DNA from 3 places in the Oceanobacillus sp. NCCP-135 genome. Region 2 is predicted to be linked to each of the others. Evidence: riboswitches for the same ligand, from Rfam matches in the RefSeq annotation. Region 2 holds a riboswitch; each other region holds the start of a gene.
What was found. Region 2 has a riboswitch for cobalamin ahead of AC6HVZ_RS14380 (DUF4430 domain-containing protein). Riboswitches for the same ligand answer to the same signal wherever they lie in the genome.

Region 1 (6,814 bases), on a different contig from region 2:
GATTGATAGGTTTCATCGTATTGTATGGCAGCACCATATTGGGCAGCCAAATTCACTGCTTCCTGAGGACTTACGGTACGAGCGGTAGTGCCTTCTTCCCAAGGTATTCTCCAATCTCGACCATAAAGCGGAATTCCCATCATTATTTTATCCCGTGAAATCACTGTCACAGCATAATCCAGAACCCTTCGCACCTCATTAATTGGTGCAATCGCCCAAGGTTCGCCACCAGCCCAGCCCCATTCATATGTCATGGGCACAACAAAATCAACTATTTCACCATGTGCCTGATAATCATGTGCTTCATAAAGTAGTCCCTGCTGATCAGCACTTATTTTAGGCGCAAGGGCTGTGGAAACAATGTATCCTTCTGGATGTAATCTAGCAACAACCCGCCTAAGGAAATTATTATAGTTTTCACGATCCTCTGGATAAACATATTCAAAATCAAAATTGATACCTGCATAGCCCTTTTCTCGCATTGTGTTCAATAAATTGGTTATCAATGTTTCCTGTAAATCCGCATCTCGTAAAACAGCTGCAACAATATCTGAATCGAAACTTCCCTCAACAAAATTGGTCAGAACAAGCAGGGGTGCCACATTCGTTGCCTGAGCAGCATCTAATACCAGCGAATCCGCCAAATCAGTAATGGAACCATCTGTTCGGATACTGTAGGTGAATGGTGTTAGATACGTTAAATTTTTCCCTAAGAAAAGTACTTCCTCTCTCCCTGCTTCATCCAACTGGGTGGTAAACGCATTTACCTCAGTAATAGGTTTATTCATCGTTGGTATTCGAATCATCTGTCCCACGTAGATCATCGCCGGATTTGGTATAGTATTTACCTGAATAAGCTGATTAGTGGTAACTCCAAAATTCGCCGCTATCTGCCAAAGTGTTTCACCTGGTCGTACAGTGTGCTGCATATAAGGTGATTGCAGCATCTGACCTACATATATTAAAGCCGGATTCGTTATATTATTGGCTGCTGCCAGTTTTTCTACTGTCACCCCAAACCTCCCGGCAATTGCCCATAAATTATCTCCTGGCTGAACAACGAATTCCTGACCCAGTTCAGGGATAACAAGTGCCTGCCCTACAACAAGCACATCCGGATTTTCCAGCTGATTGACTAATATGATCTGATTGATATCCGTATAATAAAGATTTGCTATTCTCCATAGCGTATCTCCACTTTCTACTACATGGATTTGCACAGTTTTCCCCTCCATTGATCTATCGTTACAATTCATGATATTCACCCAATTATTGTCTGTGATAATAAGTTTAATATAATTTTTATACTTGATATATTTTTTATATCTGATATATTTAATAATGACTGGAGGTGCTCGTGATTAATATTTGTCCATATATGGAATCTTCATTTCAAATATTAGGCAGAAAGTGGAATGGCCAAATTATCCATTACTTATCCCTTTGCAAGGAGAACCGTGCACATTTTTCCGAAATAAAAAAAGATTTTACTGGTATAACATCAAGATCACTCTCACTGAAACTAACTGAGCTTATTGAATTTGGATTATTAGATAAGCAAGTAACAAGTGAAGCTGCTGTTACAATTTCCTATGAACTCACAGAAAAAGGCAAGGCCCTGGCAAATGCACTGAAGCCGATTCAGGAATGGGCACAGGAATATTTAAATGATGTTATTTCATCGAAGGGGGAAAATTAAATGAATAGTAAAATGATTTGTGATCTGGAAACAGGAATTTGCGGGGAAGCTGGTGACGAAACAATGGAAATAATTGATCTAAATCCTAAAAAAACGATTGATCTTTATTATGTAACGGATCCTATCTGTTCACATTGCTGGGCACTCGAACCTGTACTTCGTCGCTTTATTGAACAATATGGTCATTATTTTAACTTTAAAACAGTAATGGGTGGCTTGCTGGAAAAATGGGGCGATGGTTTTGCTGATGTACAAAACGGAATTAGTGGCCCTGCTGACGTTGCTGGACACTGGAGAGAAGTGGGCGAACATTCCCGCATGCCGATTGATGGGACATTATGGTATGATGACCCGGTTCAATCCTCCTTTCCGCCATCCCGCGTTTTTAAAGTTATTCAAAAACAGGATGAAAAAACTGCGTCTGTATTTCTACGGAAAGCAAGGGAAGCTGTTTTTGCCTTCAACAGAAACATCGGGGATGAACAGGTGTTAACGGAGATTGTAAATGGACTTGGCCTTGATGGAAAAGAGATAATGAAGGAAGCCAGTCACTCAAGCGGACAGGATCTGTTAAATCAGGACTTTGCACTTGCCGGCCAGCTTGGTGCAAGAGGATTCCCGACAATCATCATGGTAAACGAGGAAAATAAAGGCGTTAAAATTGTTGGTGCGCGTTCATTACCGGACTATGCTAATGGACTGAAGCAGGTTATGGGTGATACAGAAATCCAACCAAAAACTCGTCCTGAACTACCAGCACTTTTTGAAAAAGAGGGACTGTTATTTTCCAAGGAGATTGAAATAATGTATGATCTTGAGGAAAGTCAGGTTGAAGCATTTGTTCAAGAAAAGCTTTTGTTTGACAGTTACGAGCAGAAGGAAATCCTTGGTGAAGCTTATATTGAAAAAAAATAACCCGAAAGAAGTATCCGTTGTAAATGCATGCGGATACTTCTTTTTTTACCAGAAAACATACTGTATGAGTACAACTCCATAAAGGCTTGGCGAATACCAAGTTTTCTAATTGATTTCAGAAAATCCCCTCTGTCTTATAGCTGCTCGATTTTCTCGATTTCTTTTTCTCGAAGGGGCTGTCATATGTAATTGCCTTTCCTCTTCCGTCTCAGGATACACCTTCGGAACAGGAACCGGTCTTCCCTCTTCATTGACAGCAACCATTGTGAGAAAAGACTCTGTCGTTAGCTTCACCACATCTTTAATTAAATCATTGGCTGTAACCTTTACATATACTTCCATCGAACTTGTACCTGTATACGTCACAAATGACTCCAATATTAATGAATCTCCAACCTTTGCAGAAGATAGGAAATCCACCGAATCAATGGATGCTGTAACAACTGCACTCTTCGCATGCTTCATCGCTGTTAATGCTGCAATTTCATCAATATAGGCAAGCACTTTTCCGCCAAAAATCGTATCTAAATGATTCGTGTCTGGCGGAAGTACCAGGCGGGTTTGAATTGTTTTTGAACTTTGAATTGATACTTTTTCCATTGCTAAATACCTCCTGAAAATTAAAAAACACCCTCTTAATTAGAAGATGTTAAAAAACACAATAAAATAAATTTCATAAATCATGAAAACATTAGATCGCAACATCCTCCTATCTCCCGTAGGATTATAATGTTCTTCCAAATGGCAGGTATCCTGGCTTAGAATCATCAAGCTCTTTTCCCTTCCCATTTCTATTTTGAAACAGTGGCTGTAAAAGAACTCTCCTCATTACAGTGGCGGGACCGCGTTGGAATTTCACCAACTTCCCTTTTCAACTTATATCATAAGTCACCATTGGCAAGCTATTCAATTTTAATTAGTATACCATTTTTATGCAAGACTGTCGTTCTCCATTTAGGTAAGCCCGGGAACGCATGGACTTTTGTTTAAAGGCAATTTTAGCATATAATAAAAACGGAGGTGAGCTTGATGGTACGGGCAAGAAAATTTTCCAAAAAGGATTTATATAAAACAACGAAAGAGATCCTTCTCAATCATGGTTATGATGGGTTTACCTTTAGCAAAGTCGCCAAACGATTAGACGTTTCTAGAGGGACTATTTATAAATACTTTAAGAAAAGAGAAGAATTAATTACCGAATATATGGTATATGAAATGGAACAGTTTCTGATTAAATTGCAAAGAATTGATGAAATCCAAGGTTTTCAGGAACAATTTAATTACGTAATCGATATTATCTTTGAAGATAGTGAGATCCATCAGATTCGTGGTATAGCCTTTCATATTCCTACAGTTACCGAAGATGTCAGAAAAAATAAAGAGCAATTAGAAATGCTTCATCAGGATATGTATAAGCATCTGCAGGGTTTTGTTGAGTTAGGAAGAGAGGAAAAGAAGTTAAAACAAAGCCTTCCCGACAGCCTAGTCTTAGCACTTATTTTCCAAACAATTGATATTCCCAATCATTTTGGAGTGCCAGAGCATGAATGGACAGTATCCATTAAAGAAATTATAAGTCACGGAATGTTCACATAAAAATTAATTGACACTTGTGTTACTTTGAATGATAATTGTAAGGTGACATAAGTGTCATTATTGTTTCTAACCCATACAGAAGGGAAATAACTATGAAAAATTTACTGCATTTTATAACCGATCGCGTTACATCTAAAAAAGGTATGTGGATTACGGTCAGCATCTGGCTTATTGCAATCCTGTTATTAATGGTATTTGCTCCAGGTGCAAAGGATTATAAAGTATCCAGTCTTGATTCGCTGCCGGAAGATGCGCAATCTGTTATTGCCCAAGATAAGGTGGACAAATACTTTAAAAATAATGATGGGATTCCTGCAATTTTAGTGTTCCAAACAGATGAAAATGAGCTTGAACTGTCGGATGTAACAGATATTGTTTCAAGTATTAGTGAAGAAGATGTAAAAGGAATCGAATCAATCGTTCCTTTAAGTGAACTTCCCCCACAAGCAACTGCAGGATTTTTCTCTGAGGATGGCACCACTGCAATTGTTCCACTAAATTTTGATCCATCTTATGAGACTACTGATATTCAGGATTCATTGGAACAAATTTATAATATAGTGGAACAAACTGACCTTTCCTTATATGTTACAGGTCCGGCCGGAATAACATCAGATACAAATGATCTATTTTCTCGTGCAGACCTTGTTCTTATCCTGTCAACGGTAGGAATTATATTAGTACTGCTGATTGTTCTTTACAGGTCACCTGCACTCGCATTAATCCCATTGTTGGCAGCTGGATTTGTTTATGGCGCAGTGAACCAGCTGCTCGGTTTAGTAGGTAAAAGCGGTGTGCTATTAAGCAGCCAATCCTTGTCCATCATGAGTATATTATTATTTGCTGCTGTGATTGATTATTCTTTATTTGTTTTTTCACGTTATAGAGAAGAACTGAAAACCCGTGAAAATAAACATGATGCAATGAAGATTGCAATGAGAGGCGTTGGAGTTCCTGTGTTCTATTCAGGAGCAACTGTTTTAGCGGCAATGCTTGTTTTGTTCTTTGCCCAATATGAGGACTCTAGAAACTTTGCTCCCATTTTTGGAACAACAATGGCGGTTGTTATTCTTGCATCTGTCACACTTGTCCCTGCATTATTTACGATTTTTGGCAGAAAGTCTTTTTGGCCAATCATTCCACGTGTTGGGGATCAGCATATTAAATCCAGTTCCTTTTGGAGTAAGGTTGGTCGTTTTGTAACAGGAAAACCAATCACTGCGGTTGCTATGATTGGTATTTTGCTTCTTATTTCTGCAACAAACGTACTAAATACAAGCTATGAATTTGATAATTTGAAGTCCTTCCCTGATGATATGCCTTCTCGTGTGGGCTATGAAATTTTGGAGAAAAAGTTTGAGGCTGGAGATTTAGCTCCAACCACCGTCCTGTTTGAATCAGAAGAAGTTATCAGTGAAGAAAAAAGAAATGAATTAATGAGTGACCTGTCTGATCAGGAGCATGTAAGCAATGTTCGAATGGATGGAATTACTGCGGATGAAACGGTTATTGCTTACAGCATGACATTTGATATGAGTCCATACTCAAATGAAACAATGAATGCTCTTGAAGAAATCATGAATAATTCCGAGCAAATTGCAGATAACAGTAATCTTAGTGGCAAGCTTTACTTTGCTGGAGAAACAGCTACTGCAATAGATGACAGATCTGTCAATAACCGGGATCTTGCTGTTGTAATAACAATAGAAACACTATTAATCTTTGTCATGCTGATTTTCCTGACCAAGTCATTTAGAATGCCTGTATATATGATGGGTACCATTCTTGTTTCCTATGTTGCGGCACTGGGACTGGGGATGTTCTTAACCAATTTATTCTTTGATATCGAGAACATAAGCAACAGGGTGCCGATGTATGCTTTTGTTTTCCTAGTTGCTCTGGGAATTGATTATAACATCATTCTAATTTCACGGTTTATGGAAGAACGGCAAAAGCATCCTGTCAAACAGGCAGTTGAAATTGCTGTCGCCAATACTGGAGGGGTAATATCCTCTGCTGGACTTATTCTGGCAGCAACCTTTGCAGTACTGATGACACAGCCGATTGAGTTTTTATTCGTCTTTGGCTTCATTGTTGCAGTTGGTATTTTACTGGATACCTTCCTGATTCGAGGTGGATTGTTACCAGGGTTACTTGTTTTGTTTGAAAAGGATAAGGCTGGTAAAAACAAGGAAAGTAAATAGGTTTAAATGAAAGAGCGTCTAGCTAGTATGGACGCTCTTCTTTTTGAAGCCATTCCACTGCGAACCTCTAGAAATATTGTTATAAATTGCCATCAATTTGTGAACTTCAGCCAATTTTTTGTGAACTTCTGACCATGTTCTAGTGAACTTCTCATCATGTCATTGTGAACTTCTTACTTATTACTGTGAACTTCAGCATTTATGGCAACCCGGCTAGAAGACAATGGTACCCAATACTTCATATCTATTGGAAGTATTCGACCCAAGGACATTAAGCTTCATTGTAGGGATTATTCTTTACAATAGTCTATTCCATCTTATTTATACAGGTCGATCCGATTAAAGAAAAAAGGGATTTAATAAAGAAAGCAGGCTAACATGTCAAAAGCCAGCTGAGGTC
Region 2 (12,614 bases):
AAAGCAGAATTAGGAGCTATTTATTTGCTTCCTGACTATCAGAGGAACGGAGCAGGCACTATCTTATTGCAAGAAGGAATAAGTAAATTAGAAGGAATAAAAGAAATTTATATCAATGTTGAAAAAGATAATCAAATTGGTAAGAATTTTTACCAAGCAAAAGGCTTTGAAGTTGTCTCTGAATTCGATGATAATTTTGACGGATATATTTTAAAAACCATTCGTATGGTATTAAAGGTAAAGGAATGATAATTCGGTAAAGAAGAAGAGGTGTACCAGTGAATAAAACACAATTGTATATTGGCTTAATTATATTTGGATCAGGTGTAATATTGTTTGGAATCATGCATTTAGCAGTAGCTATATATCTTCCTAATTTAACAGGTTGGGGCAGTGCAGGCAAGTTTGCAGCTGTACTCAGCGAGATTGGTGGATGGGTTCCATATATATTGAGTATCTCCTTGATGATTATAGGGCTAGTGATTACATTATTAGGAAATCAAAAGGTTAGAGAAACCTTTAATCTGGAAGAGTAAAGTGAAGTGATCAAACCCCCTAAATTGGAAGTATCAAATATGGCAGATTTCATGCCTGAAATAGATTCGGGAAGTTATAGTTTGAAAACATTAGCCGATATTATGTCAGACCATCAATTAATGGAAAAGCTTATCTTTTTAGTTAAAAAGGTGTATGAACAAATCCATTTGGCAAACCCTGTAGCGAAAATGAGTTTAGATAGATGGAAAAATTTGATTTTAGCGGATGATGTTATAACAGATGGAAGTTATATTTATGTAAATGCCGACCACAATGAAATTATGGCATATTCTTTTCTGCATGAATCTGAAGATACAGAAACCCTGGAACTTGGCTGGTGTGGGGCAGTCGACAATCAAAGGATAAGTTTGATTCCACAGCTAGTAATCCAGCAAATTGCATATATAGATAATCACGGATATAAGTATATGGAAGGTGAATTTGATACTACAAGTGAGTATGCAATGGAAGTATTTCGAACAATTTCTTTTCCACCAACTGTTTTATTGATTACATTACAAAAAAGATAATATGATTAATAAAAAGGGAGGTTACAGAATGGAGCAGGATGAAAGATATAAAAGAGCAAAAAAAAGAGTGGAAAACCTAAAGGCTTTTTATTCACATTTAACTGTTTTTATCCTGGTAAACATCATGCTTTTTACGATTAATATGTTGAATGATCCGGGACATTGGTGGTTTATTTATCCGCTGGGTGGTTGGGGTATTGGGCTGGCAGCACATGCTCTATCCGTTTTTTCTTTTGGCTTTTTTGGATCAGAGTGGGAGGAAAAGAAAATTAGGGAGTACATGGAGAAAGATAAAAGAAATTGATCGAAAATGTGGATTCAGTATTGGCTTCTGTTTGGTAGGTGAAGTATTTTTAGTATAACTGTACTTTGCTGAAAACAGGAAAAGTTAGGAAATAGGTCAGTTCTCTAAGTTGAGGGTAACTTGAATAATCACTGCAGGAAGTTGAGAGAAAACCCCACTATAATTTACTTTCTCTCAACATGTACCAAGTGTCTCTAAACTTTGCCGATTTATCTCTTAAGTCTCATCCAATACCTCTCGATTTTCCACTTGAATTATAGGACTACCTCATAGAGATGGCCATAAATTTGAATTACACACAGGAATATCGTTGGAATGTCTGAACTACTATAGACAGAATAAGGCTCTTGCGCATTTTACGATATGCACCATTTTCCAAGGTATAGGATCATTTAAATATAATTACAGTCACTTTAGAACTACATCGTTTTATGTGTAAGAGTACAGGCAAAATCTCGTATGGAATTTTATAATTAGAGAATGGGTTGATTAGATGAAGTATTTTTCAAATGTTATATTAATAATTTTATCATTGCTTGTGGCCTGTTCAAATGAAGCTAAGAGCGATGCTATTATCAACGAAGCTGTGCTGACGGATTTTGAAAATAACCTGATTGAAATTACAGGTGAACAATCCTTTGTATATGATATTAAGGTAAATAATGATGAGGTAAAAGAAATTTATTTATCTGTAGATTACTACGAGGCTGGAATATTTATCGATAATTTATCAGAGTTTAGCTTGGTAATTACAGAAGCAGATCGTGCAGATACAATAAGGGCACTTGTAAAAAGAGACATATTTGAAACAAAGGAGAAATGGCTTTCTTTCGTGATGACGAGTAATGGTAACGGCAGTACTGAATTAGTAAACGATATCTCGGAAAGGGAATTAACTGACACTGCCTGGGGAGGACTGACAGCAGAAATACCATTGCACATTGATGAAAAAAGAGTGATTGCATCAATGGTGCAATCAAATAAGCAAGGCGTTGCAGTATATAACAATATTGAAACAGAAGATGATTTAAAAAAAGCAACAGACTATGAGCATGTTTATATTATTTCAATTACATTGAAATAAAGTATTTTGCTATTAGGTTAGATTATTTAAAGTAAATCAGATACTACAGAGTCCTTCTTCTTGCTGTATATTGGAAAAAAATAGCTACTCTTCGTTCGAAAGCCAATAGACAAAATATTTATTTTTGCTATACTTGAGTTAGAATTCATACATATTAACAACTTAGATTTAGATTTTCCTTTAACTATAATTAAATATGCGAAAAATAGGTCGATTTTTAAATCGTGAAAAGGGAAGTCGGTGCAAATCCGACGCGGTCCCGCCACTGTATATGTGAGTTTTCTATTCATTAAGCCACTGTTTTAAAATGGGAAGGCGATAGAAAACGATGAACTGAGCCAGGAGACCTGCCTGTTTTTTACGCCAATTTATAAACCTACGAGGATAGGGGAGGTGGCTTACAGTGGTTATTTGTCATGGTTAATTATGATACATAACTGGTATTTCATGTACATCTCTTTATTGGTAGAGATGTTTTTTTATTGCAAAAATTCTATTTGGAGGTAGGAGAATGATTCAAAGTAGTAGATTGCAAAAAATAGTTATGATTGTTATGGCGGCAATTCTATTATACTCACAAGCTGGGCTGTATGGACTGCAATCGGTAAGCGCAGCAAGTTTGGATAATGCTGTTACTGTCTCAGCTATCAAAGAAGATGGAAAAGAAGTATTAAAACCTATGGCAATAGAAATTTCAGATGGAGATACTGTATTTGATGTGTTAGAAAAAGCTGATGAAGAACTGAAGTCAGAATCCTATGGAGATCTAGGAGAGCTTATAACTGGTATCGGTGGAATAAATGCAGATCCTGAAGTAAATTTCTGGTCATTTTATGTTAATGGATTACTCCAGGAGATGGGTGTTAGCTCTACTAAAGCTACTAATGGGGACAATATCCAATTTATCCTGACTACGCTTGGAAAATCTCCTTCAACTGTTTCTGTCACTGTCTCTGCAGTGGATGCCAATGGAGAAGGAGTCATAGAAGAACAGGTTGTCTCTATGCCACAGCATACAACAGCCTATGACGCACTGCATAAAGCTGCTGCAGATCAGGGTGTAGAGGTTAATGTTATAGTTGATTCTGAGCATTTAACATATCTAAACTATTTAGGTCAACCATTAGAACGAGATTGTGAATATTGGTCCACTTATATGAATGGTGAAATGACGAATACAGGATTACTCGGTCATTCACTACAAGAAGGTGATACGTTAGAACTTGTGGTGGATGATTGGTGTGAACCTGAGGAACCAATTGAAGAAGAGGATAAAAAAGAAGAGCCTTCAGTAGAGGAAGACAAAGATGAAACAGAAAAACCTCCAGCAGAAGAAAAAGACGGTGACGAAGATAATAACGATGTCACAATAGACTATAAAGAAGCATTACAGGCTGTTAGCGATTATATCATAGCGAATCCAGGCGAAATGGATTGGTATGGGTTTTCCGCACTTCATACCGCAAAAGAAACTATTTCAACTAAAATGGCTGATGATTTAGCTTCATCAATCACAGTTGATTATTCAGGAAATGCTACAGGGATTGCTAAAGATATCCTCATTTTGACTTCTGCTGGCTATGATGCAACAGATGTGAATGGGGTTAATCTAGTAAACAAATTAATGAATGAAAAAATGCCTTTGAGTAACCAGCTCGTTTATAGTTTGTTAGCTATCGATAGTGGAGATTATCCTATCCCAGAAGGTACGGAATGGACTAGAGCTAGTTTAATAGAAAAGATTCTTGATATAGAAGTAAATGCTGGTGGCTGGTCACTCTTTGGTGATACACCTAGCCCGGATATTACTGGTATGGCACTATTAGCTTTAAGTTCATACAAAGATCAAGCGAAAGTAAAGGATGCGCTCGATCGTGCAGTAGCTGTAATGTCAACACAACAAGGTGAAAAAGGCGGCTATGACGTGGCCTTCCATGGAGGATATTCAGCTGAATCTGCTGCTATGGTAATTATAGGATTATCTGCTGTTGGTGTCGATGCAACGAGTGATGCCTTTACAAAATCAGCAGGTAACTTATTGGAGCATTTCCTTGGTTTCCAAATGGAAGATGGCAGCTTTAAACACTTAATGGAGGATGAAATTTCAAGTGTTTTTGCAATCAATCAAGGTGCCTTAGCGTTAGTTGCTTACGATAAATTTCAAAACGGAACTGGTCCGGTGTTTAAATTCAAGAATAAAGAAGCACCTAAAGAACCTGAAGCACCTGAAGCACCTAAAGAACCTGAAGCACCTGAAGCACCTAAAGAACCTGAGGAACCTGAGGAAAATCCAAAAGATGACAATAAAGACAAGGACGACGGTACAGGTGAACCAAAAGAACAACCAGTAGAAGACCCTAATGAAGATGGAAATGGGGATAAAAATACGATAACACCACCACCGTCAAAAAATAAGGATTCCGATAAGGATGGAAAGAAACTACCAAAAACAGCTACAAATATGTTTAATCTACTAGCACTAGGTTTTATTTTAATTGCAGCTGGTATTGTACTCATTATTAAGCGAAGAAATAAAGCAATCGAGTAATTTGTATTGATGGATAATCTGCTCGGTTAATAGCAGATTATCCTCCCTTTTTTTACAAATACCAAGAAATCAGGAAAAAAGTATAAGTGCAGGCTTTATACTTTTTTCCATTATGGCTTGCACCTCAAAGTACATGGGTTTCTAAGAAAGCAAAAATAGCTTACAAGTATTCCTTTAACAATAAGCCAAGTTTTCTAGTAGAAAGGAAGTTTTATTATGAAGCATCTATTTCGGCTGGCAGTTATCATGTTTTCTTTCTTTATTCTTGTTGCATGTGGCGAGCAGGCTGAACCTCAGGTAAAACATGTATCCGATATAGCAACATCGGCCACCTCTATAGAAAAAAAAGAGTTACCTAAGGATAGCTCAATTGAGGAGGAGCAAGATGAATCAGATGATACAGATGACACAGAAACCGTTCAAGAAAATAGGGATGACAAAAATGAAGAAGTCACAGTTGCTGATTCATCACAAGATCAACAGGATAAGAGAAATAGCAACACAACCGATGATAATCGTCTAGCGGGTGAATCATCAAATTCGAATCAGTCGTCTGCTACGCCCAATAAGCACAAGGAAAAATCAACTAATTCATCATCAACAAATAAATCACCTGCAGCTGATGATAAAGATTCAAGTAAATCCAATCAAACAACGAAACCTAAGCAAGATTCCAAGCCGAAACCGAAAGACGAAGAAAAATCACCAGCCCCAACTCCAAAAAATACAGTTAAAGTGTCTGTTGAAAGCCCTAGTGATTTGAATGGTCCCAATTTAGCACCTACAGAGGTTGAAATAACTGATGGAGAAACCGCTTTTGCTGCTACGTTACGCGTGTTGAATAGGAAAGGGATAAGCGTTGATTACACTGGGTCAGGGGCAACTGCTTATGTAAAAAGTATTGGTGGTCTAGGAGAATTTGATGCAGGTCCTCTTAGTGGCTGGAACATATATGTTGAAGGTGTGCTTATCCCTAGAAGTGCGGATGCCTATGAAGTCTATAATGGCTATAAAATCCATTGGAAATATACTAAGAATTACTTGGAAAATTGAGGGATGTAAATGCTCAGAGGGTTTCGATCCTTTCACCCATTTTTATTACTACTCTATTATATCGTTATCATTGCTGGTCTCATGTTAAATCAGCATCCGTTTTTCTTAATAGCAGCATTTATTTCAATTGTTTTCGTTAATCTAATACTCGATAAAGGGGTCGAGCTGAATAAATGGAAATACATGATTATATTTTTGAGTTTGTTTGTATTTTTGTTTACCCCCATTTTTAATCAGCAAGGGAACATTGTGTTATTTAAAGTTTTTTCGCAAACAGTTTATTTAGAAGCGGTAATACAGGGCTTCATGATTGCCCTTACCTTGTCTGGAATAGTAGCAATATTTACGACCTTTAATATTGTCATTCCATCAGATAAGTTTCTTTATTTGTTTTCAAAAGTCTTTCCTAAATGGACCATGATTTTAATCTTGGCGCTTCGTTTTATACCCTTATTTCGGAAACGACTTGCTGACATTCAAGATGTGCAAGAATTGAAAGGTGTTTCTATGAAGGATGGAAAGCTACGTAAAAAAGCGGAAAATGGCATGCTCTTTATGCAAATTTTATTAACCTATTCTCTGGAAGAAGCAATACAAACAGCTGATTCCATGTCTGCCAGAGGCTATGGATTACAAAAAAGAAGCAAATACGATAGCTATTCCTGGAAGCGTCGGGACAGCTTTATGCTGCTTTATATCATCGCTTTTAGTCTGCTAATGATAGTGGGATGGCGATTAAATGAAAGTGTGCTAACTTTAACACCAATCTTAGAACCTATTATGCTTAAAGGAAATAGTTGGATCTTTCTTATGGGTTGGAGTTTACTCGTTAGTTTACCAATTTGGACAGAAGGTAAGGAGGTCATAAAATGGAGCTTCTATCAGCGAAACATATAAATTTCATCTATCCAAAGTCCTCTGTTCAAGCTTTAACAAATATTGACTTTAGTGTAAATGAAGGTGACTTTGTTGTTCTATGTGGCCCCTCTGGAAGCGGAAAGTCGACACTCGTTCGTTTATTTAAACAGGAATTGAATCTTCATGGGAAAAGAAGTGGAGAAATTAGTTATAAAGGCATTTCGCTTAAGGATAGCGACCCTTTCATCTTAGCAAAAGAAATTGGGATGGTGTTTCAAGATCCGGAAAACCAAATTGTGATGGGAACTGTGATGGAAGAATTGCTTTTTGGTATGGAGAACTTAGGTTTTTCATCGAATGAGATGCGAATAAAAATAGCAGAAATTGTTCATTATTTTGGTTTTAATCATTTATTACATCAGAGTACGAGTGAACTATCAGGTGGAGAAAAGCAACAAATTAATCTTGCTTCTGTATTATTGCTTAATCCGAAGATATTACTATTAGATGAACCTACAGCACAATTGGATCCTATAGCAGCTAAGGATTTTATACATTTATTAAAAGAATTAAATGATGAGTTTGGAATTACGATTATCATTGTGGAGCACCGATTAAATGAATTATTTTCAATTGCCAATCGGATTGTCATGCTTGAGGATGGACAGATTACGTTGGATGCAGAACCTCGGGATGCAATTAAGCTATTATGTTCAACAATGGATGCATATTTACCAGAAGCGTCCCGGCTATATCTAGCATTGATGGAAATGACAGAAGCTTCTCTCATTCCATTCAATGTGAAGGAAGCAAAGCAATGGTTGAATGGGATGGATATTGCGCTAAGTGAAAAGAAACATGAACAATCATCATCCGTAAAAAAGCCACTTCTTGAATTAAAGGAAATTGACTTTTGTTATACGAAACATTCGAAGCTTGTATTGAATAATTTATCATTATTTGTTCAGGAAGGAGAATGGTTAGCAATTCTTGGAGGTAACGGGTCAGGAAAATCGACAATACTTAAGATAATTGCTGGACTCATAAGGCCCCAGCACGGCAGGCTGAAATATAAAGGGAAGAAAATAAACAAGATGGATCAATCCCTTATCGGCTATTTACCACAAAATCCGAAGCTATATTTTTTACATGAAACCTTGCTAGAAGAATATGAGGCATTAGGAAAAAAGCATGGTAAATCTAACGCAGAAATGCTTGCCTTAGTAAGGGAATTTCAAATGGAATCTTTATTACATCACCATCCATACGATTTAAGTGGTGGTGAACTACAGAGAGCGGTCTTGGTCGGTATTTTAATTGGCAGCCCAGAATTACTGGTATTAGATGAACCAACAAAAGGTATCGATCCAGCATTTAAAGATGAGTTCGCCCAAATTATTCAAGCTGTAAGAAAATCAAGTGTGACTGTTGTGATGGTGACACATGATATCGAATTTGCAGCGAAGCATGTAACGAGGTGTAGTATGATGTTTCAGGGCGATATAATTGTTACAGAAAGTACGGCTGCTTTTTTTAAAGAAAACAATTATTACACGACAATGATTAACCGGATTACTAAGGAAAGTCATGTTCCAACCGTCGTTACAGTTGAGGAGGCAAAAGAACTTTGGCAAATGAAAAAGGAATTACGCTCATCGGTGTAGCAATCTTCTTTCTATTATTGATCTTTTTTCCGGATTTAATTATCGAACATTATTTATTAATTAGTATTTTGTTCATAATTGCGGTCTTGCTGCCATCGATTATTCGATTTTTAAGAAAGAAAATGTCGAGCAGAGAAATGGTAATGCTAGCGGTTTTAGCAGCTATTGCAGGGGTTTCGCGTATTCCATTTGCGCCTATTCCCAGTGTGCAACCGACTACATTTGTTATTATTGCTTCAGCGATTGCATTAGGTCCTAAAAGTGGATTGGTCATTGGAGCTTCCGCTGCACTTGTCTCTAATATGATACTGGGACAAGGACCGTGGACACCATGGCAAATGATGGCATGGGGGATGGCTGGCTTCGCTGCTGGTTTACTCGCAAAAACATTCTTCATGCGAACGATGACCTGGCGATTGATTTATGGATTTATAACTGGGTTTATTTTTGGTTGGGTAATGAACCTTTGGATTCTCTTTAGTGGCTTTGGAGAGCTTACGTGGGGAACCTTTATCGTCTTAAATACATCGAGTTTCTATTTCGATTTAGCCCACGCTTTATCGAATGTCTTTTTCCTCTTATTATTTAGTACGATATGGATAAAAATCTTGCACCGTTTTAAGGAAAAATATGGCGTCTTTTTGGATGAAGGCTAAATAAGATTTAACTCATCATCCATTTAGTAAGGAAAACATAAAGTAATTATTTAATAAGATGTCAATTCGCCTTCAGCTTTTATTACTGTTCTGAAAGCTTTATTTTCAATAAGAATATGTCACTTTATAATAATTTACATTAAATTTCTAAAAAACCCTTTGAAGCGTCATGCTCCTTTAAAGGGTTTTTAGTATTTATTTAGAAGGAAGCAAATATAAACGAAATCAGCTTTTTCTCCGATTTCTTCAAATCTGACTTCTGGTCTCTGACCTCTGGAAAGACGCTTTAGCGTTTTTCACAATTCTCATTTCTATTAAAAGTGCGCTATAGGTTGTTTTTCTCCTCATCAAGTCTTAAGTATTTCTAAACTTTTTTCAATTGATAAGAAAGTGGTTTTTTAGTAACGACTCTTTTTTAGAGCATCTTACACTTTATCTATTGATCTATTCATTATTTATCTACTACTGGATATGCATATGCTACAAATCGGTCGGGTGCACTTCCTATATAGCTAAATGGATAACAGGTGGAGACAACAAGGACTTCTTCTCCCATTTGCCCCACTACGGATGTATCGTCTTCTGGTACGATTCGAGTTTGGCGAATTTCGTATTCATAGTCACCATAAGGCATCTGAACGATGAAAATGTCGCCTATTTCAAGTTCCCCAAAATTCCGAAATACAGTATCACGATGTCCGGATAACACGATTTGCTCATCTTGTCCGGGATAGGCAGTTTCATTCATATGCCCGACGCCTTTGGATAATGCATCTTCATCGGCACCTTCCACGATGGCGAGTGTTTTTTCTAATTTTGGTATTTCTAAAGTAGCGAATGCTTGCATATGTTCAGCAGTATATGATTGTACTGTATCTATATCATTAGTCTGCTGAGAAGTTGCTTTTTGCGATCTACTAATACTTTCCTGAGCCTCTGCTAAGGATTTGTCTTGATCCATTTCATGTGAGATGTAATCATATCCGAAGAAGCCAATTAAAAGAAGTCCAATTGTAATAAAAATCGTTCCAACAATCTTCATTTTAATCCCCTTTCTTGAAAAAATAGAATGGTAATTTACCCAAATAAGTAGTTTTAATATTTTTTGGAAATTTCTCTGATCCCATAAGACCAAAGATTTCCGAAGTTGAATTCTTTATATATAATGTGAACAATGATCTCTCAAGTTCAATTGTATTGTATTAATGATATATAATCAAAGCAAATAACAAAATGATTTGGATTTGGGTACAATGTGCTATTTAGGTAAAAGGTTATTAAAAGGATGAGGATACAATTCTTATTATGCTTAAAGGTCAATTTATAGTAAAATGAAGGAAAGTTGAAGAATCACATATATTTGATGCAAATCATGAAGCGAAAATAAGAAAGTTTATTCTCCTTGGAGCTATTGCTGATAATTTTCAGGATTGGTTTGATGTCTATCAATCTAGATTGGATCGTGCTAGAAGTTTTTTTGAAATGAGGAAAGGCAGATGAGAGTATTATTGGAGTTATTTCGAATTATAATAATTTTAGCGTTACTTGGCGGATTGAGTTGGTTTATTTTAAGTCAGCTTTATTCCGATAATATGGCTTCGGATGATTATCAATGGCTTGGAGCAATTGGTATATATCTGATCCTTTTTGTGCTTTACCGCAATAAACTGCAATTTTCTGGATGGTATCAAGGAAATGGAAGAACTAAACTATCAAGGAAGGTTACACGAGTGCTGATGGCAATCGCAGCATTGCTGATTGCTGCTCCTTTCTTTATATAAATTTTCTGCTGGGGATATGCAGAATAGGAGAGATACTATGTTAAGCGCAGCAATCCAATTAAGTGAATAAGAAGAAAATGAAGAGGCAAGAAAGATGTTGTTTAATATCCTCATAATAAGGAATAATAAAAACAACCAAATTCCTATATGATGGAGGATTGCATAATGGGAAGATTGATAAGAAGACTGATAAGATATGGACCAATTATTTACCCAATTGTAAAGAAGTTTTTGAATAAACGAAGGCAAAAAAAGAGTTTAAGGAAATGAGTTTGCACATGGTATTTCTTATTGGAAATACCATGTGTTTTTATTTTCAATCGTACATTTTTAAAAATTGGAAAGTTGTGTTAATTGGAAAAAAATAGTATGATAGTCTTGCAGAAATGTACATAGGGGCGGTGGATAACATACGTGTATTTACAGTGGGGGCAGCAGTTTTTATCGTATTGTTCTTATTTCCTGTTAGTTGTGTAATGGCCACCACAGTTATTCAATTGGAAGAAGGGCAGGAAAATTATCCTTTAGGCCCTGTTATGGAACTGCTGGAGGATAAGGATGGCACATGGGATATTAAGGATGTGGCGAGTGGAGCGCTCGACGACCATTTTTTTCATTATGATGGTAATGTTCCCAGCTATGGCTATAAGTCATCAACTTACTGGATTCGTTTGACCCTTGATAATAAATCTTCCATAGACGAATGGCTGTTGGAAGTTGCATATCCTCCACATGATTTAGTGAGTCTTTATACGTCGACAACAGATGGTGGATTTCATTTAAGTGAAACGGGAGATTTACTGCCTTTTTCGACGAGGGATTTTCCCCATCGAAATTTTGTCTTTGAACTAATGGTTCCACCAGGAGAGGTGATAACATATTTTTTAAGAGTTAAAAGTGATGGATCGATGCAATTACCGGTAACACTTTGGTCAGAGAAGGAATTTCAGCAAAAAAGTATACTGGAGTATATGCTTTTAGGTCTTTATTTTGGATTCGGACTTATTATGATTATTTATAACCTTTTTTTGTATGGTTCGCTTCGGGTATCCAGTTATCTATGGTACGTCCTATTTATCTTTTCCATTATGCTTGTTCACTTTACGTTAAATGGACTATCTTATCAATACATATGGCCGGACATGAGCTGGTGGAATAATCGAGCCATCTTGTTTTTTATGGCAGGTACGAATATCACTGCATTACTTTTCACAAAATCATTTCTTAATACAAAGGTATTTACACCAAAGGCAAATAAGCTGATCAATTGGTATATTTGCTTACAACCGATATTAATCGGTGTTTTGTTGGTTCATTATGAGACGGCACTAAATTTAATTATGGTGGAAACGATTGGTGTGATTGGTATTGTGATCACAGTGGCAGTATTGTCCTGGAAAAAAGGCTATCACCCAGCAAAATATTTCTTTTTCGGATGGATAATCTTTTTGATTGGTGTTGCGATCAGTTCTTTTGCTGATATGGGGTTGTTACCCATTATATTTGTTACGAAATATGCATCACAAATGGGTTCTGGAGTAGAGATTATACTATTTTCCCTCGCACTGGCAGAAAAAATCAAGCGCTTACGTTTGGATA
Region 3 (12,614 bases), on a different contig from region 2:
ATTACCACCACTTCCGGATAATACAGATACAGTTGAACTTGAGCAGGAAGCTGATTTATTTTTTGAACAATTTAATCCAAAAATGGATACGAGAAGTAATTGATAAGCGAAGCCTCATAGTGATTTATAAATAAATCTCTATGAGGCTTCTTCGCACACATATGATTAATGGTGGGCATATGCTACACCGGGGTGATTATGTGGATAAAACAAAACAAAGGTATTTAGAAAGTCTTAATGTATGGGGAGACCATATTAAAAGTAAATTGAAAGGTGCTGTAGTCTCTTCTGATGAATTGAATCGAACATTCGAGCAAATTGATAGTTGGCAGCAACAAATCAATCATAAGCTGACTTCAAATCAAAAGCTCGGAAATGAAGAATTAACTTTAATACAAGCTGAAGGTGAACGAATATTGGATGATATTAAAACCAAGAAAAGTATGCAAAAGATCCAAGGACAGTCAAGTATTCCATATGGAAACCATCAACTACCACCATTGCCATACAAATATAATGCTCTAGAACCTTATATAAGCGAAGAAATTATGAGGCTGCATCATGATGTACACCATAAATCCTATGTAGATGGTTTAAATAAAGCTGAAAAAGCTTTATATGGGAATAAGCAGGATATTAACTTAATGAAACATTGGTTAAGAGAACAGGCTTTCCATGGTTCTGGACACTATTTGCATACAATTTTCTGGTGTAATATGACACCAAATTCAAGTAAAGAGCCGATTGGTGAATTAAGAAAACGTATTAAAAAAGACTTTGGTTCATGGAAAAAATTTAAAGAACTTTTTAGTGAAGCAGCAAATTCTGTTGAAGGGGTCGGATGGGCTGTTTTAGTGTGGTCTCCAAGAAGTGGCAGGCTTGCTATTCAATCAATTGAAAAACATCAATTGTTCCAACAAGCTGACGTTATCCCATTACTTGTATTAGATGTATGGGAACATGCCTATTATTTACAATATCAAACAGATAAAAAAGATTATATTAATAACTGGTGGAATGTAGTTAATTGGGAGGATGTAAATAACCGCTATACGAAAGCAGAAAAAGTCAAATGGCAGCTGTATTAATGTAACAGCATGGTTTCCTCCAGCTTTTGTAGGAGCTTTTCAACAATGTATTCATATCACTATATATCCTGCATAAAATATACAGACATATTTACTGTGGGAGGAAACCTGTTATGAGATATATTTTTTTCATCATTAGCTTGTTATTGTTTAGTTTGGTGAATCCAGCAATTGGACAAGCAACCCCGAAAGTATCAGCTCATAATGCTATTTTAATAGAACAATCTACAGGAAGGGTATTATATGAAAAAGATGCATATGAACCAGAATGGATTGCCAGCATTACTAAAATTATGACTGCACTAATAGCAATTGAATCGGACAAGATGAAAGAGAAAGCTATAATAAGCAGAAAAGCTATTTATACAGAAGGATCATCCATCTACCTGGAGCAAGGAGAAAAAATGACGGTTGAAGATCTTGTATATGGTATATTGCTCAGATCCGGCAATGACGCTGCAGTAGCTATTAGTGAACATATAGGAGGAAGTGAAGAAGGCTTTGTATATTTAATGAATGAGAAAGCAAGATGGCTTGGAATGACTAACAGCAGTTTCGAAAATCCGCATGGACTCGATTCGGACAATCATTATTCTTCTGCCTATGACATGGCTTTGTTGATGCGTTACGCAATGGAAAATGAAGATTTCAGAAAAATAACCGGAACTCCTTCCTATAAATCTGAGAACAGATCCTATAGCTGGCAAAACAAAAATAAATTACTAACGCAATATTATGACAGTTGTACAGGTGGAAAAACGGGATATACGAAAAAGACCGGAAGAACATTAGTCTCTACAGCCAGTAAGAATGGAATGGACCTTATTGCTGTGACTTTAAACGCACCTGATGATTGGAGAGATCATATTAATATGTTTGAATGGGGGTTTGATACCTACAATATGGAATCAATTGCTAAGAAAGGCGAAGGAAAATACAAACTTAAAGGTTCAGCTAATTCCATTTCCGGCTTTATACAAGGTGATATTGTATACCCATTAAAAGAAAATGAACTAATGAAAGTGGAGATGAAATCATATTTATTAAAAAATGTAACTACTTCAGTAGATATCATTGGGAAGACCATTTTTTATCTCGATAACAATCCAATAGCAGAAACGATCATTCACAGCAATGCACCATCTGTACAAAAGGATGGACTTATTTCACAGATTCTGTCCATGTACAAAAACATAATCGGGTTTAAATAATCATGGTGAATATCATATGGGCTGGTATGGCTGTTATCGGTATTGTATATGCCATGTTTAATGGGACGATGGATCAAGTAAATGAAGCTGTATTTAAAAGTGCAAATGAAGCAGTTACTTTGTCAATCGGTTTAATTAGTGTTTTGGTATTCTGGCTTGGGATTATGCGAGTTGCGGAGAAAGCAGGAATATTACGAGTCCTCACTAGATTCTTAAAGCCTTTTATCAGCAGACTTTTTCCAGATATTCCAAAAGATCATCCGGCAATGGGATATATATTATCAAATTTCACTGCAAATATATTTGGTCTTGGTAATGCTGCTACTCCAATGGGAATCAAGGCAATGGAACAGATGAAACAGTTAAGTAAGAGTGATACTGCCTCAAGATCAATGATCACTTTTTTGGCATTGAATACTTCGAGTTTAACACTAATTCCAACAATGGTCATTTCGATTCGCATGCAATATAATTCAGTCTCTCCTACAGAAATTGTTGGTACAACGATCATTGCTACAGTCATATCTTCGTTTTGTGCAATTTTACTTGACCGCTTTTTCTATTACCAAAGTACTTGGAGGAAATAAAAATGGGGATTATTACATCGATTAGTACATGGTTGATACCATGCTTTCTATTACTAGTACTAGTTATTGCAACATGGAAGCAAGTTTCAACTTATGAGGTGTTTGTAGAAGGAGGGAAAGAAGGTGTCAAAATGGCATTTACTTTACTTCCTTTTTTAGTAGGAATGATTGTTTCCATTTCCATACTGAGAAGCTCAGGGGCTTTAGAGGCATTTACAAATCTCATCACTCCATTGCTCGTCTTTATTGGAATACCACCCGAGATCATACCACTTGCCTTGGTTAGACCTATTTCAGGTACAGCGGCACTCGGGATGACCACGGAATTAATTGATACAAATGGACCGGACTCTTTTATTGGCAGATTAGCCTCTACCATGCAGGGAAGTACCGATACGACATTATACATTCTAACCGTCTATTTTGGTGCTGTTGGAATTAAGAAAATGGGTTATGCATTAAAGGTTGGACTATTAGCAGACCTAATTGGTATAATAGCATCAATAATAGTTGTTACTATTGTATTTGGATAAGATTATTTACTAGCGTTAACGTAAAGTTAGCGCTATTATTATGGAAGAAAAAATAACTTAAAGCATGGTGATAATATGACTAACAAGTTGGAGAGACTACAAAAAGTAATTGCACACAGTGGTGTAACGTCAAGGAGAAAAGCTGAACAGCTTATAATAGATGGTAAAGTGAAAGTCAATGAGCAAACAGTTACTACGCTTGGTATAAAAGTGTCAACTAATGATAAGATTGAAGTAAATGGGGTACCTTTAGAAAAAGAGGCTCCAGTTTATTACATGCTTTATAAGCCACGTGGGGTGATTTCTAGTGTGAAAGATGATAAAGGCAGAAAGGTTGTTACAGAACTTTTAGGTGATGTAACAGAGCGGGTTTTTCCAATTGGAAGATTGGACTTTGATACTTCAGGTATTCTATTACTAACAAATGATGGAGAATTCGCCAATTTGCTCATGCATCCAAAGCACGAAATTGAAAAGATATATGTCGCAAAAATTAAAGGAATACCTGAAAAAGTAGAATTAAAACAATTGAAAAAAGGTATAAAGGCTGACAATGATCTTTTAAAAGCTGTTAAATATAATATATTATCCACTGACAAAATAAAAAATACGATGATAATCGAATTAACGTTACATGAAGGAAAGAACAAACAGGTAAGAAGGATGATGGAGGGACTTGGTTATCCGGTAAAGAAATTGAAACGGGAAAAATATGGAATACTGACGTTGGATGGACTTCAGCCAGGGAACTATCGCCCATTAACCCCAAAAGAAGTAAAACAAATGCGTAATATGGCTATGAAAATTGTTGAATAATAGTCAAATTCAGCAATGGTTTTAAATGGTATAATGGTTTTGGGAGTGATCCATATGAGTCTAGATCAAGCTCGAAAAAATAAAAAAAACAAAAAGAGAAATCGACTTATTTTTAGATCGATAATATTAGCAGTAATGCTTGTGGCAGTTGTATTTGCTGTTGTCTCCAACCTGCAAAAGGATAATACAATCTACAGAGCCGGAGATCCTGCACCTGATTTTAAGTTACAGCAAATCAGTAAAAATAATGAGCTGGAAACAATTCAGCTTAGTGATTTAAAAGGTAAGGGGGTTATGCTTAATTTCTGGGGTACCTGGTGTAAACCATGTGAAGCAGAAATGCCATACATGCAGGACTTATACCCTAAGTATAAAGAAAAAGGAATTGAGATTGTTGCAGTTAGTTTGGATACAACAGAATTAGTTGTGCATCGTTTTATTGATAAATACGATTTAACTTTTCCTATTCCTCATGACAAAAGAGGAGAAATAAAAGATTTATACAAAATAGGACCTATACCTAGTACGTTCTTTATTAATCCGGCTGGGGAAATTGAAGACGTAGTAGAGGGTGCACTGACTTTAGAACGACTGGAAGGGCATTTTCAGGATATACTGCCGAAGTAATAAATAGCAACCTACGATTATTGTGAGGGATATTAATGAATAAAATAAAATGTGAATGCGGACATGTTAATCCTGAAGGGACAGTTCTTTGTGAAGCTTGTGGTAAACCGATTGAGGGAAATCAGCATATTGATGGAAATGATAATAAAAAGCTCCTGAATATGCGCTATGACGGTACTGCCCGAAGATCACAAACATATAACAAATCGATAATTGATAAAACATGGAGTTTTTTTTCATCCGTGAAAGTGGGAGTTTGGTTAATTGTTTTGGCTTTAATTGCATCAGCAATAGGATCTATCTTCCCACAAGAAATGTACATACCTGCAGATGCTACATCACGCGATCCTGCAATTTTTTATGAAGAGCGTTATGGTATATTTGGGCTTATTTTTTACCAGTTAGGATTTCATAATTTATATAGTTCCTGGTGGTATTTGATCTTAATTGCCTTAATTGGGGTTTCATTAGTAATTTGCAGTCTTGACCGATTTGTACCATTATACAAAGCTTTAAAAAAACAAAAAGCAAAACGCCATGAAACATTTTTAAACAGACAGCGCTTATTCAGTGAAACCGAAACCGTATCAGCTAATGAGGTACAAAAAGTAAAAGACCGTTTAAAAAAGCAAAACTACAAGGTCAGAGATGAAGATGGCCATATTTTAGCTGAGAAGGGACGGTTTTCTAGGTGGGGACCTTATGTAAACCATATTGGTCTGATTATCATTTTACTAGCAGCATTACTTCGAACAACACCGTTATTTTATATGAGTGAGTATATCTGGATAAGAGAAGGACAGCAAATGGTAATTCCCGGAACAAAGGGCGAGTATCACATCGAGAATAAAGACTTTATTCTCGAGAATTACGATGAAAATGACGAGCGATTTGGTGAAGCGATAACGCAAGAGGGTGGTATGGTAGCAAGCAATTACCAAACGGATGTAGTTATTTATAAAGCAGAGGAAGCTTCAGTTCCGGGTGCAGAACCTGAACTCAAGAAAATAATCGAGGATGATATACGGATGAATCATCCTGTGAAATTTGATGGTTATACAGTCTATCAATCAGGTTATCAATTAAATGAATTTACAAATATGTCCTTTAAAATACATGAAACAGATGATACTGATGAGGAAGCTTTGGATGAATTTACAATTGATTTAACAGCACCCGAAGCAGAATATGAGTTAGATAACGGATTTCGTGTAGAAGTAGGGCAATACTACCCGGATTATTATTTAGCTGATAATGGAGAGCCTGCATCTGAAACTAATTTTCCAAGAAATCCTGCATTTGTTCTGTTAGTTTATCCTCCTAACAGTGATACCGCTGAAGTAAGCTTTTTAGGGATAGGCAGAAATATTGATGCAACTGGTGAGAATCAATATAAAGTAGGAATAACCGATTTTGAAATGCATGACGTTAGTGGATTAAGTGTTAGAAAAGATTACTCCCTACCATTTTTTGGCTTGGGAGCGGCAATTTTCATGATTGGTGTTATCCAAGGGATGTACTGGCAGCATAGAAGAATTTGGATTCGTCCAAAAAAGAATGGGTTATTACTGGCTGCACACACAAATAAAAACTGGTTCAGTGTTAAAAAGGATATTGAAAAGGCAATTTCAGATACAAATATTAAAATGGTGGATGATCAGCAGGAACTGGATGAACAGAATTAATTAGGAGGGTTTTTATGGATTTGATTAGTTTAAGTAGTACAATGCTTTATACAGCATTTGTACTCTACTTGATTGCTACAATATTCTTTTCGGCTACGATTGGAAAAAAAAGAAAAGCGTCCAATAAAGGAATAACAGGAAAAATTGGGATCACATTGACCATTATTGGTTTTATTGCACAAATTGTTTATTTTATAACAAGATGGATTGCAAGCGGACATGCTCCCGTAGGTAACTTGTTTGAATTTATGACCTTTTTTGGAATGACCATCGTATTTGCGTTTATTATTATTTATTTTATTTATAAATTAAGTGTATTAGGTCTATTTGCTTTACCTGTGGCACTGATTATTATTGCATATGCCAGCATGTTTCCGACTGATATTGCACCATTAGTGCCGTCATTGCAAAGTCACTGGCTATATATACATGTGACTACGGTTTCATTGGGGCAAGGTATCTTGACAATAAGCTTTGTTGCTGGTTTGATCTATTTGATTAGACAAATTGATCAATCGGTTAGAAGTAAACGTACTACCTGGTTGGAAATTATTTTATATTCATTAATTTTATTTGTTGGTTTCATTGTTACAACAACTGTTTTTAACGTAATGAATTATAGTGCAACATTTGAATATCCATCAGGAAATAATGTGCTTACATCTGAATATACAATGCCTGCTATTGCAGCTCCGGCAGATGGTACATTAATTACGGAAGACGTAATGCAGCCATGGTTTGAAACACCTGAATGGATGCATGGTGTTGATGCAGGCAGAAAATTTAATACATTAATCTGGTCATTTATTTCCGGTTCAATCATTTATGTGTTACTTAGATTACTATTGAGAAAACGAATTGGTGCAGCAATTCAGCCATTGTTAAAAGGGACAAAACCGGATTTATTGGATGAAGTAGCATATCGTGCTGTTGCAATTGGATTTCCGGTATTTACATTAGGAGGATTAATCTTTGCGTCTATCTGGGCAGAAGAAGCCTGGGGGCGTTTCTGGGGCTGGGATCCGAAAGAGGTTTGGGCATTAATAACCTGGTTCTTCTATGCAGCTTTCCTGCATTTAAGACTTTCACGTGGATGGCATGGAGAAAAAACTGCATGGTTGGCTGCAGGTGGATTTGCTATCATCATGTTTAATTTAATAGCTGTTAACTTAATATTAGCCGGTCTTCATTCGTATGCTTAAGTTTTTATTTGATAATAGGCACCATTGTTTCGAGGAGTGGTGCCTATTTTTTATACAATTGTGTCAGGTTGGTTTATAATTAGTATATGGATAAAATGATGATGAGGGGGAGCGAACATGGAATCAAATGTTAACATATTAGTTGTAGATGATGAAGAAAGAATTCGTCGTTTAATTCGAATGTATTTAGAGCGTGAAGAATACATTGTAGAAGAAGCTGAGAATGGGACGATTGCTTTGGAAAAGGCATTAAATAACGATTATGATGTTATATTATTGGATATTATGATGCCTGAAATGGACGGTATAGAAGTTTGCCAGGAATTAAGAAAAGAAAAAGAAACCCCGGTAATAATGTTGACAGCAAAAGGAGAGGAGGCAAACCGCGTCCAAGGTTTTGAAATAGGAGCAGATGATTATATTGTAAAACCATTTAGCCCTAGAGAGGTTGTCTTGCGAGTGAAGGCGGTATTACGACGAGTAACAACGTCAGCTTTTGATGAAAACAACACCGCTACAAAGGATATACTTGTGTTTCCACATATAACTATTGATCATGATGCCCATCGTGTTACAGCAGATGGAGAAGAAGTTAGTCTTACTCCAAAAGAGTATGAATTACTTTGCTTTTTAGCAAAGTCTCCAGATAAAGTATTCAATCGAGAGCATTTATTAAAAGAAGTATGGCAATATGAATTTTTTGGGGATTTACGAACAGTTGACACACATGTTAAGAGGCTGCGGGAAAAATTAAATAATGTCTCTAAACAGGCTGCTAAGATGATTGTGACAGTATGGGGTGTAGGATATAAATTTGAGGTAGATGATGTGTAATGTTTTGGAAAAGCGTAGTAGGTAAACTAGCAATAACAATATTGTTGCTAGTTTCTTTTGTATTACTAATATTATCGATACTTTTATTAGAGTTTTTTGAGAATTTTCATATTGAAGAAGCTGAAACAGATATGCTGCAAACTGCTACTAAAATCTCTGTTTTGGTAGAACAGCATGATGATAAGTCTATCATTTTGGAGACCACTGATCGTGTTAAAGATCCGGCAACTCGTGTGGCGATTTTATTTAATGATGGAGAGCTATGGGTTTCAGACAGTTCTGATGAAAATTTATTAAAGCTGGATGCCTCGTGGCTGGAAACGGAAGAGGATTTAACAAGAGTATTAACAAATGATAGAGAGATTAGAAAGCAAATTACCATACCAAATAGTGAAATGGAAGCAATGATAGTCGGTACACCATTAGATAATAATAATGGAGCAATATTTGTATATCAGTCTTTAGATGTAATTGACCAAACAAAAGCTGAAACTACTAAAATTATCTTTTTAGCTGCAGGTATTGCGATTGTATTAACCACAATATTTGCCTTTTTCCTTTCAACACGAATTACTTCACCATTAATTAAAATGAGAGAAGCTGCCTTTGATTTGACAAGGGGTGAGTTCAATACAAAGGTACCAATATTGACCCATGATGAAATCGGTGGCTTAGCACTGGCTTTTAACCGAATGGGAAGACAGCTAAAATTCCATATTAATGCATTACGACAGGAAAAAGAACAGCTGTCAAGTATTGTTAGCTCCATGGCTGATGGTGTTATGACACTGAATAGAACCGGGGATATGATCGTTACAAATCCTCCTGCAGAACGATTTATTGAAGATTGGTATTTTGAAAACAATCTAGAGAAGAATGAAGATAATCGAAAATTGCCACACGAATTACATGAATTTTTACAGGAAGTAATTGATGGGGAAACAGAAGTACTGCATGAATTAACCATTCAAGGACGAAGCTGGGTAATGCTAATGACGCCATTATATGATCAAGCATATGTACGGGGAGCAGTTGCGGTTATTCGTGACATGACAGAGGAAAGACGGCTGGATAAACTTCGTAAAGATTTTATTGCAAATGTATCCCATGAATTACGCACACCGATTTCAATGCTGCAGGGATACAGTGAGGCAATTGTTGATGATATTGCTGAAAGTAAAGAAGAGAAAAATGAATTGGCCGAAATCATTTATGAAGAATCATTACGTATGGGGCGCTTAGTAAATGAACTATTGGATCTTGCGCGTATGGAAGCAGGTCATATTCAATTAAATAGGCAGCAAATAGAAGTTGAGACCTATGTTGATCGGATAATAAAAAAATTTAGTGGAATAGCAAGTGATAATAAGATAGAATTAAAATTAAACAAGAATATATCAAAATTTCAAGCAATTTATGATCCAGATCGAATTGAACAGGTTTTTACTAATCTAATTGATAATGCAATTCGTCATACAGCAGAGAATGGATTTGTAAAGGTATTAGTTGAATGTAATGATAATTGGTTGAATGTAGCTATTGAAGATAATGGAAGTGGTATCCCGGAAGAAGATCTGCCATTTGTATTTGAACGATTTTACAAAGCGGATAAATCAAGAGTAAGAAATAAAGCCAAAAAGGGAACTGGTTTAGGTTTATCCATTGCTAAAAATATTATTGATGCACATGACGGGGTTATTTCGGTTAAAAGTAAAGTAAACCAAGGAACCACTTTTAGTTTTAAAATACCAACTAATATCAGCGATTAATCTGTTCTAAATAATTTATCACGCATAACGGGCTGTAATACCCCCACCTCCAAGCGTGAGAAAATCCCAGACGTGAAGGTGGGGGAGGAAGGGAAAACCTGGGGGGAAAGTCCCCACTTAATGAAGTTTCACTTTATATGTGATAAAATATACCAGTAATTAAATTGAATAAAATATTTTGGGAATTGGTGTTTTCCTTAAAAGGGAATCCAGTGAAAATCTGGAGCTGTCCTCGCAACTGTAAATGGTATACGAAATAAGCATTAACCACTGTATGATTTCATATGGGAAGGGCTTATAGTAGGTTAATATCATAAGTCAGTAGACCTGCCAAATTCTTGTGTTTCAATGCTTCGAGGGTGTAAGTTATTGGGACAACCGAATACATATTTCCCCTATATGATATATATTTATGTTTCGATTGTCTGATGTGCTAACTCATTGAAGTGGAGTTAGTTTTTTTATTTCTTTTTAATTACAAGCATAGATTATACAGGAGGAGTTCAAAATGAATAAATGGCTGTTGCGTTTAGGATCCTTATTCGTTGTAATCTCATTGTTAGCAGGATGTGCATCAGATGAGAATAATGAACAGGGTACAACGTCAACAAATAATACAAGTGAGCAAGAAGAAAATAACCAGGAAGCAGAAGTAAGTGAAGATTCAGTTCTTATTACAATTACGAAGGATGAAGGCACAGAGTTTATCCATGAGAAAGAAATAGAAATTAAAGAAGGTGACATTCTTATGGATGTCTTGAAAGAAAACTTTTATGTGGAAGAGGAAGACGGATTCATTACATCCATCGAGAGAGCTTCACCAGAAGAAGATGAACAAAAAGCATGGATGTTTTTTGTTAATGATGAAATGGCACCTGTAGGCGCTGCGGAGTTTGAACTGACTCCTGGTGATAAGGTAACATTTGATCTGCAGTCATGGGAATGATCTAATTGAATATATATAAATTAACATTATTGGCGTTATTGGCAGCACTTGCGGTTGCAGGAAGAGTCGTTTTTGTATATTTGCCAAATGTCCAGCCTGTTACTTCTTTAATAATTATTTGTGGTATATTCCTAGGTCCCTTCGCCGCTGTAATACTGGCGATATTAACTAGCTTTTTGTCAAATATGGTACTAGGCATGGGGATATGGGCGATCTGGCAAATTGTTTCCTGGTCACTAATTGGAATAATGAGTGGAATATTAGGTAAAATATCAAAGAGGATTCCACTGTTTGTCATTGTATTATTCTCTATTTTCAGTGGCTACCTTTATGGCTTCATCATTTCATTAACAAATTATCAAATAGCAGGTGGTAATTTTTTTGCGTATTATTTACTTGGTTTACCGTTTGATACAAATCATGCCATAGGAAATGCTATCTTTATGATATTATTGTACCCAACTATTTCCTATTTTTTAAAAAAATATGCCAATAAACGTTTCATTACTCACAATACCAACTGAATTTAGTTGGTATTTTTTCTTTGCTTAGGAAATTATAAAATTTAAATGCTGTGGATAACTTAGTTGCCGGAACAGCCACGTCCAGCTCCAGCGCTAAAGCTATAGCGAGACCTTCCCTCACCTCCGTACGATAAAGAAGACTTGCCGATTGGGAACCAGAGGCTTAGTCGCACTTATACCCTTGTGGTGAAAGTCAACATCGGCTCCCTACGGTCGCCTGAGTTTCCTTTATCTCCTACGGCTCAGTCCAGTCCGTACGTCGCTAACCGGGCGCCCTGCGCTTTTGTTCTTACATGCTCTATAGTACAATTAGAATGTAACTTTTAAGTAATAATAAACGACTATATATGAACGGAGGATCTTTTATGAAGGTCGTTTTTGAAGAGTTTCATGAAAAATATCATCATGATTTATTTCAATTTATTTTTTATATGGTAAAAGATAGGCCATTAACAGAAGATCTCGTTCAGGAAGTTTATATAAAAGTTTTAAAATCCTATGAAACATTTAAAGGGAAAAGCAGTGAGAAGACATGGCTGTTTTCAATTGCGAGGCATGTTACTATTGACTATTTTCGATCACAAAACCGAAAACGAAAACGTATATTGGAATTTTTCGACTGGAGTGAAAAAGGACAGTTAATCCAGGATTTGAAACCATTACCTGATGAATTAGCTGTACAGAATGAGGAAATCCAAACCATTTATAACCATTTGGATAAATGTACGGTTGATCAAAAAAGTGTACTTATTTTACGATACATACAATCATTTTCAATCCAGGAAACAGCAG

Region 1: it holds a riboswitch for cobalamin, as region 2 does, so the genes downstream of both, AC6HVZ_RS04030 (acyl-CoA thioesterase) here and AC6HVZ_RS14380 (DUF4430 domain-containing protein) in region 2, are expected to answer to the same signal.
Region 3: it holds a riboswitch for cobalamin, as region 2 does, so the genes downstream of both, AC6HVZ_RS02485 (DUF4430 domain-containing protein) here and AC6HVZ_RS14380 (DUF4430 domain-containing protein) in region 2, are expected to answer to the same signal.

What each region holds. Positions count from the first base shown of each region.
Region 1 covers NZ_BAAKSZ010000004.1:29,431-36,244, reverse strand. Annotated here, with positions in the region: gene AC6HVZ_RS04045 (glycoside hydrolase family 18 protein) at 1-1,220, opposite strand, end outside; gene AC6HVZ_RS04040 (winged helix-turn-helix transcriptional regulator) at 1,361-1,699, shown strand; gene AC6HVZ_RS04035 (DsbA family protein) at 1,700-2,614, shown strand; gene AC6HVZ_RS04030 (acyl-CoA thioesterase) at 2,720-3,214, opposite strand; cobalamin riboswitch at 3,341-3,525, opposite strand; gene AC6HVZ_RS04025 (TetR/AcrR family transcriptional regulator) at 3,644-4,210, shown strand; gene AC6HVZ_RS04020 (MMPL family transporter) at 4,303-6,414, shown strand.
Region 2 covers NZ_BAAKSZ010000021.1:26,303-38,916, forward strand. Annotated here, with positions in the region: gene AC6HVZ_RS14355 (GNAT family N-acetyltransferase) at 1-249, shown strand, start outside; gene AC6HVZ_RS14360 (hypothetical protein) at 279-536, shown strand; gene AC6HVZ_RS14365 (hypothetical protein) at 561-1,067, shown strand; gene AC6HVZ_RS14370 (2TM domain-containing protein) at 1,096-1,371, shown strand; gene AC6HVZ_RS14375 (YgaN family protein) at 1,865-2,455, shown strand; cobalamin riboswitch at 2,646-2,824, shown strand; gene AC6HVZ_RS14380 (DUF4430 domain-containing protein) at 2,967-5,003, shown strand; gene AC6HVZ_RS14385 (DUF4430 domain-containing protein) at 5,220-6,056, shown strand; gene AC6HVZ_RS14390 (energy-coupling factor transporter transmembrane component T) at 6,066-6,953, shown strand; gene AC6HVZ_RS14395 (ABC transporter ATP-binding protein) at 6,926-8,578, shown strand; gene AC6HVZ_RS14400 (ECF transporter S component) at 8,581-9,234, shown strand; gene srtD (class D sortase, LPxTATN-specific) at 9,686-10,276, opposite strand; gene AC6HVZ_RS14410 (hypothetical protein) at 10,731-11,015, shown strand; gene yxzF (small protein YxzF) at 11,181-11,285, shown strand; gene AC6HVZ_RS14420 (ATP-binding protein) at 11,441-12,614, shown strand, end outside.
Region 3 covers NZ_BAAKSZ010000002.1:151,254-163,867, reverse strand. Annotated here, with positions in the region: gene scpB (SMC-Scp complex subunit ScpB) at 1-103, shown strand, start outside; gene AC6HVZ_RS02535 (superoxide dismutase) at 201-1,088, shown strand; gene AC6HVZ_RS02530 (D-alanyl-D-alanine carboxypeptidase family protein) at 1,202-2,299, shown strand; gene AC6HVZ_RS02525 (nucleoside recognition domain-containing protein) at 2,302-2,886, shown strand; gene AC6HVZ_RS02520 (spore maturation protein) at 2,889-3,419, shown strand; gene AC6HVZ_RS02515 (pseudouridine synthase) at 3,495-4,235, shown strand; gene resA (thiol-disulfide oxidoreductase ResA) at 4,290-4,862, shown strand; gene resB (cytochrome c biogenesis protein ResB) at 4,898-6,547, shown strand; gene ccsB (c-type cytochrome biogenesis protein CcsB) at 6,562-7,749, shown strand; gene AC6HVZ_RS02495 (response regulator transcription factor) at 7,867-8,583, shown strand; gene AC6HVZ_RS02490 (ATP-binding protein) at 8,583-10,352, shown strand; cobalamin riboswitch at 10,522-10,701, shown strand; gene AC6HVZ_RS02485 (DUF4430 domain-containing protein) at 10,861-11,298, shown strand; gene AC6HVZ_RS02480 (ECF transporter S component) at 11,304-11,822, shown strand; gene sigX (RNA polymerase sigma factor SigX) at 12,188-12,614, shown strand, end outside.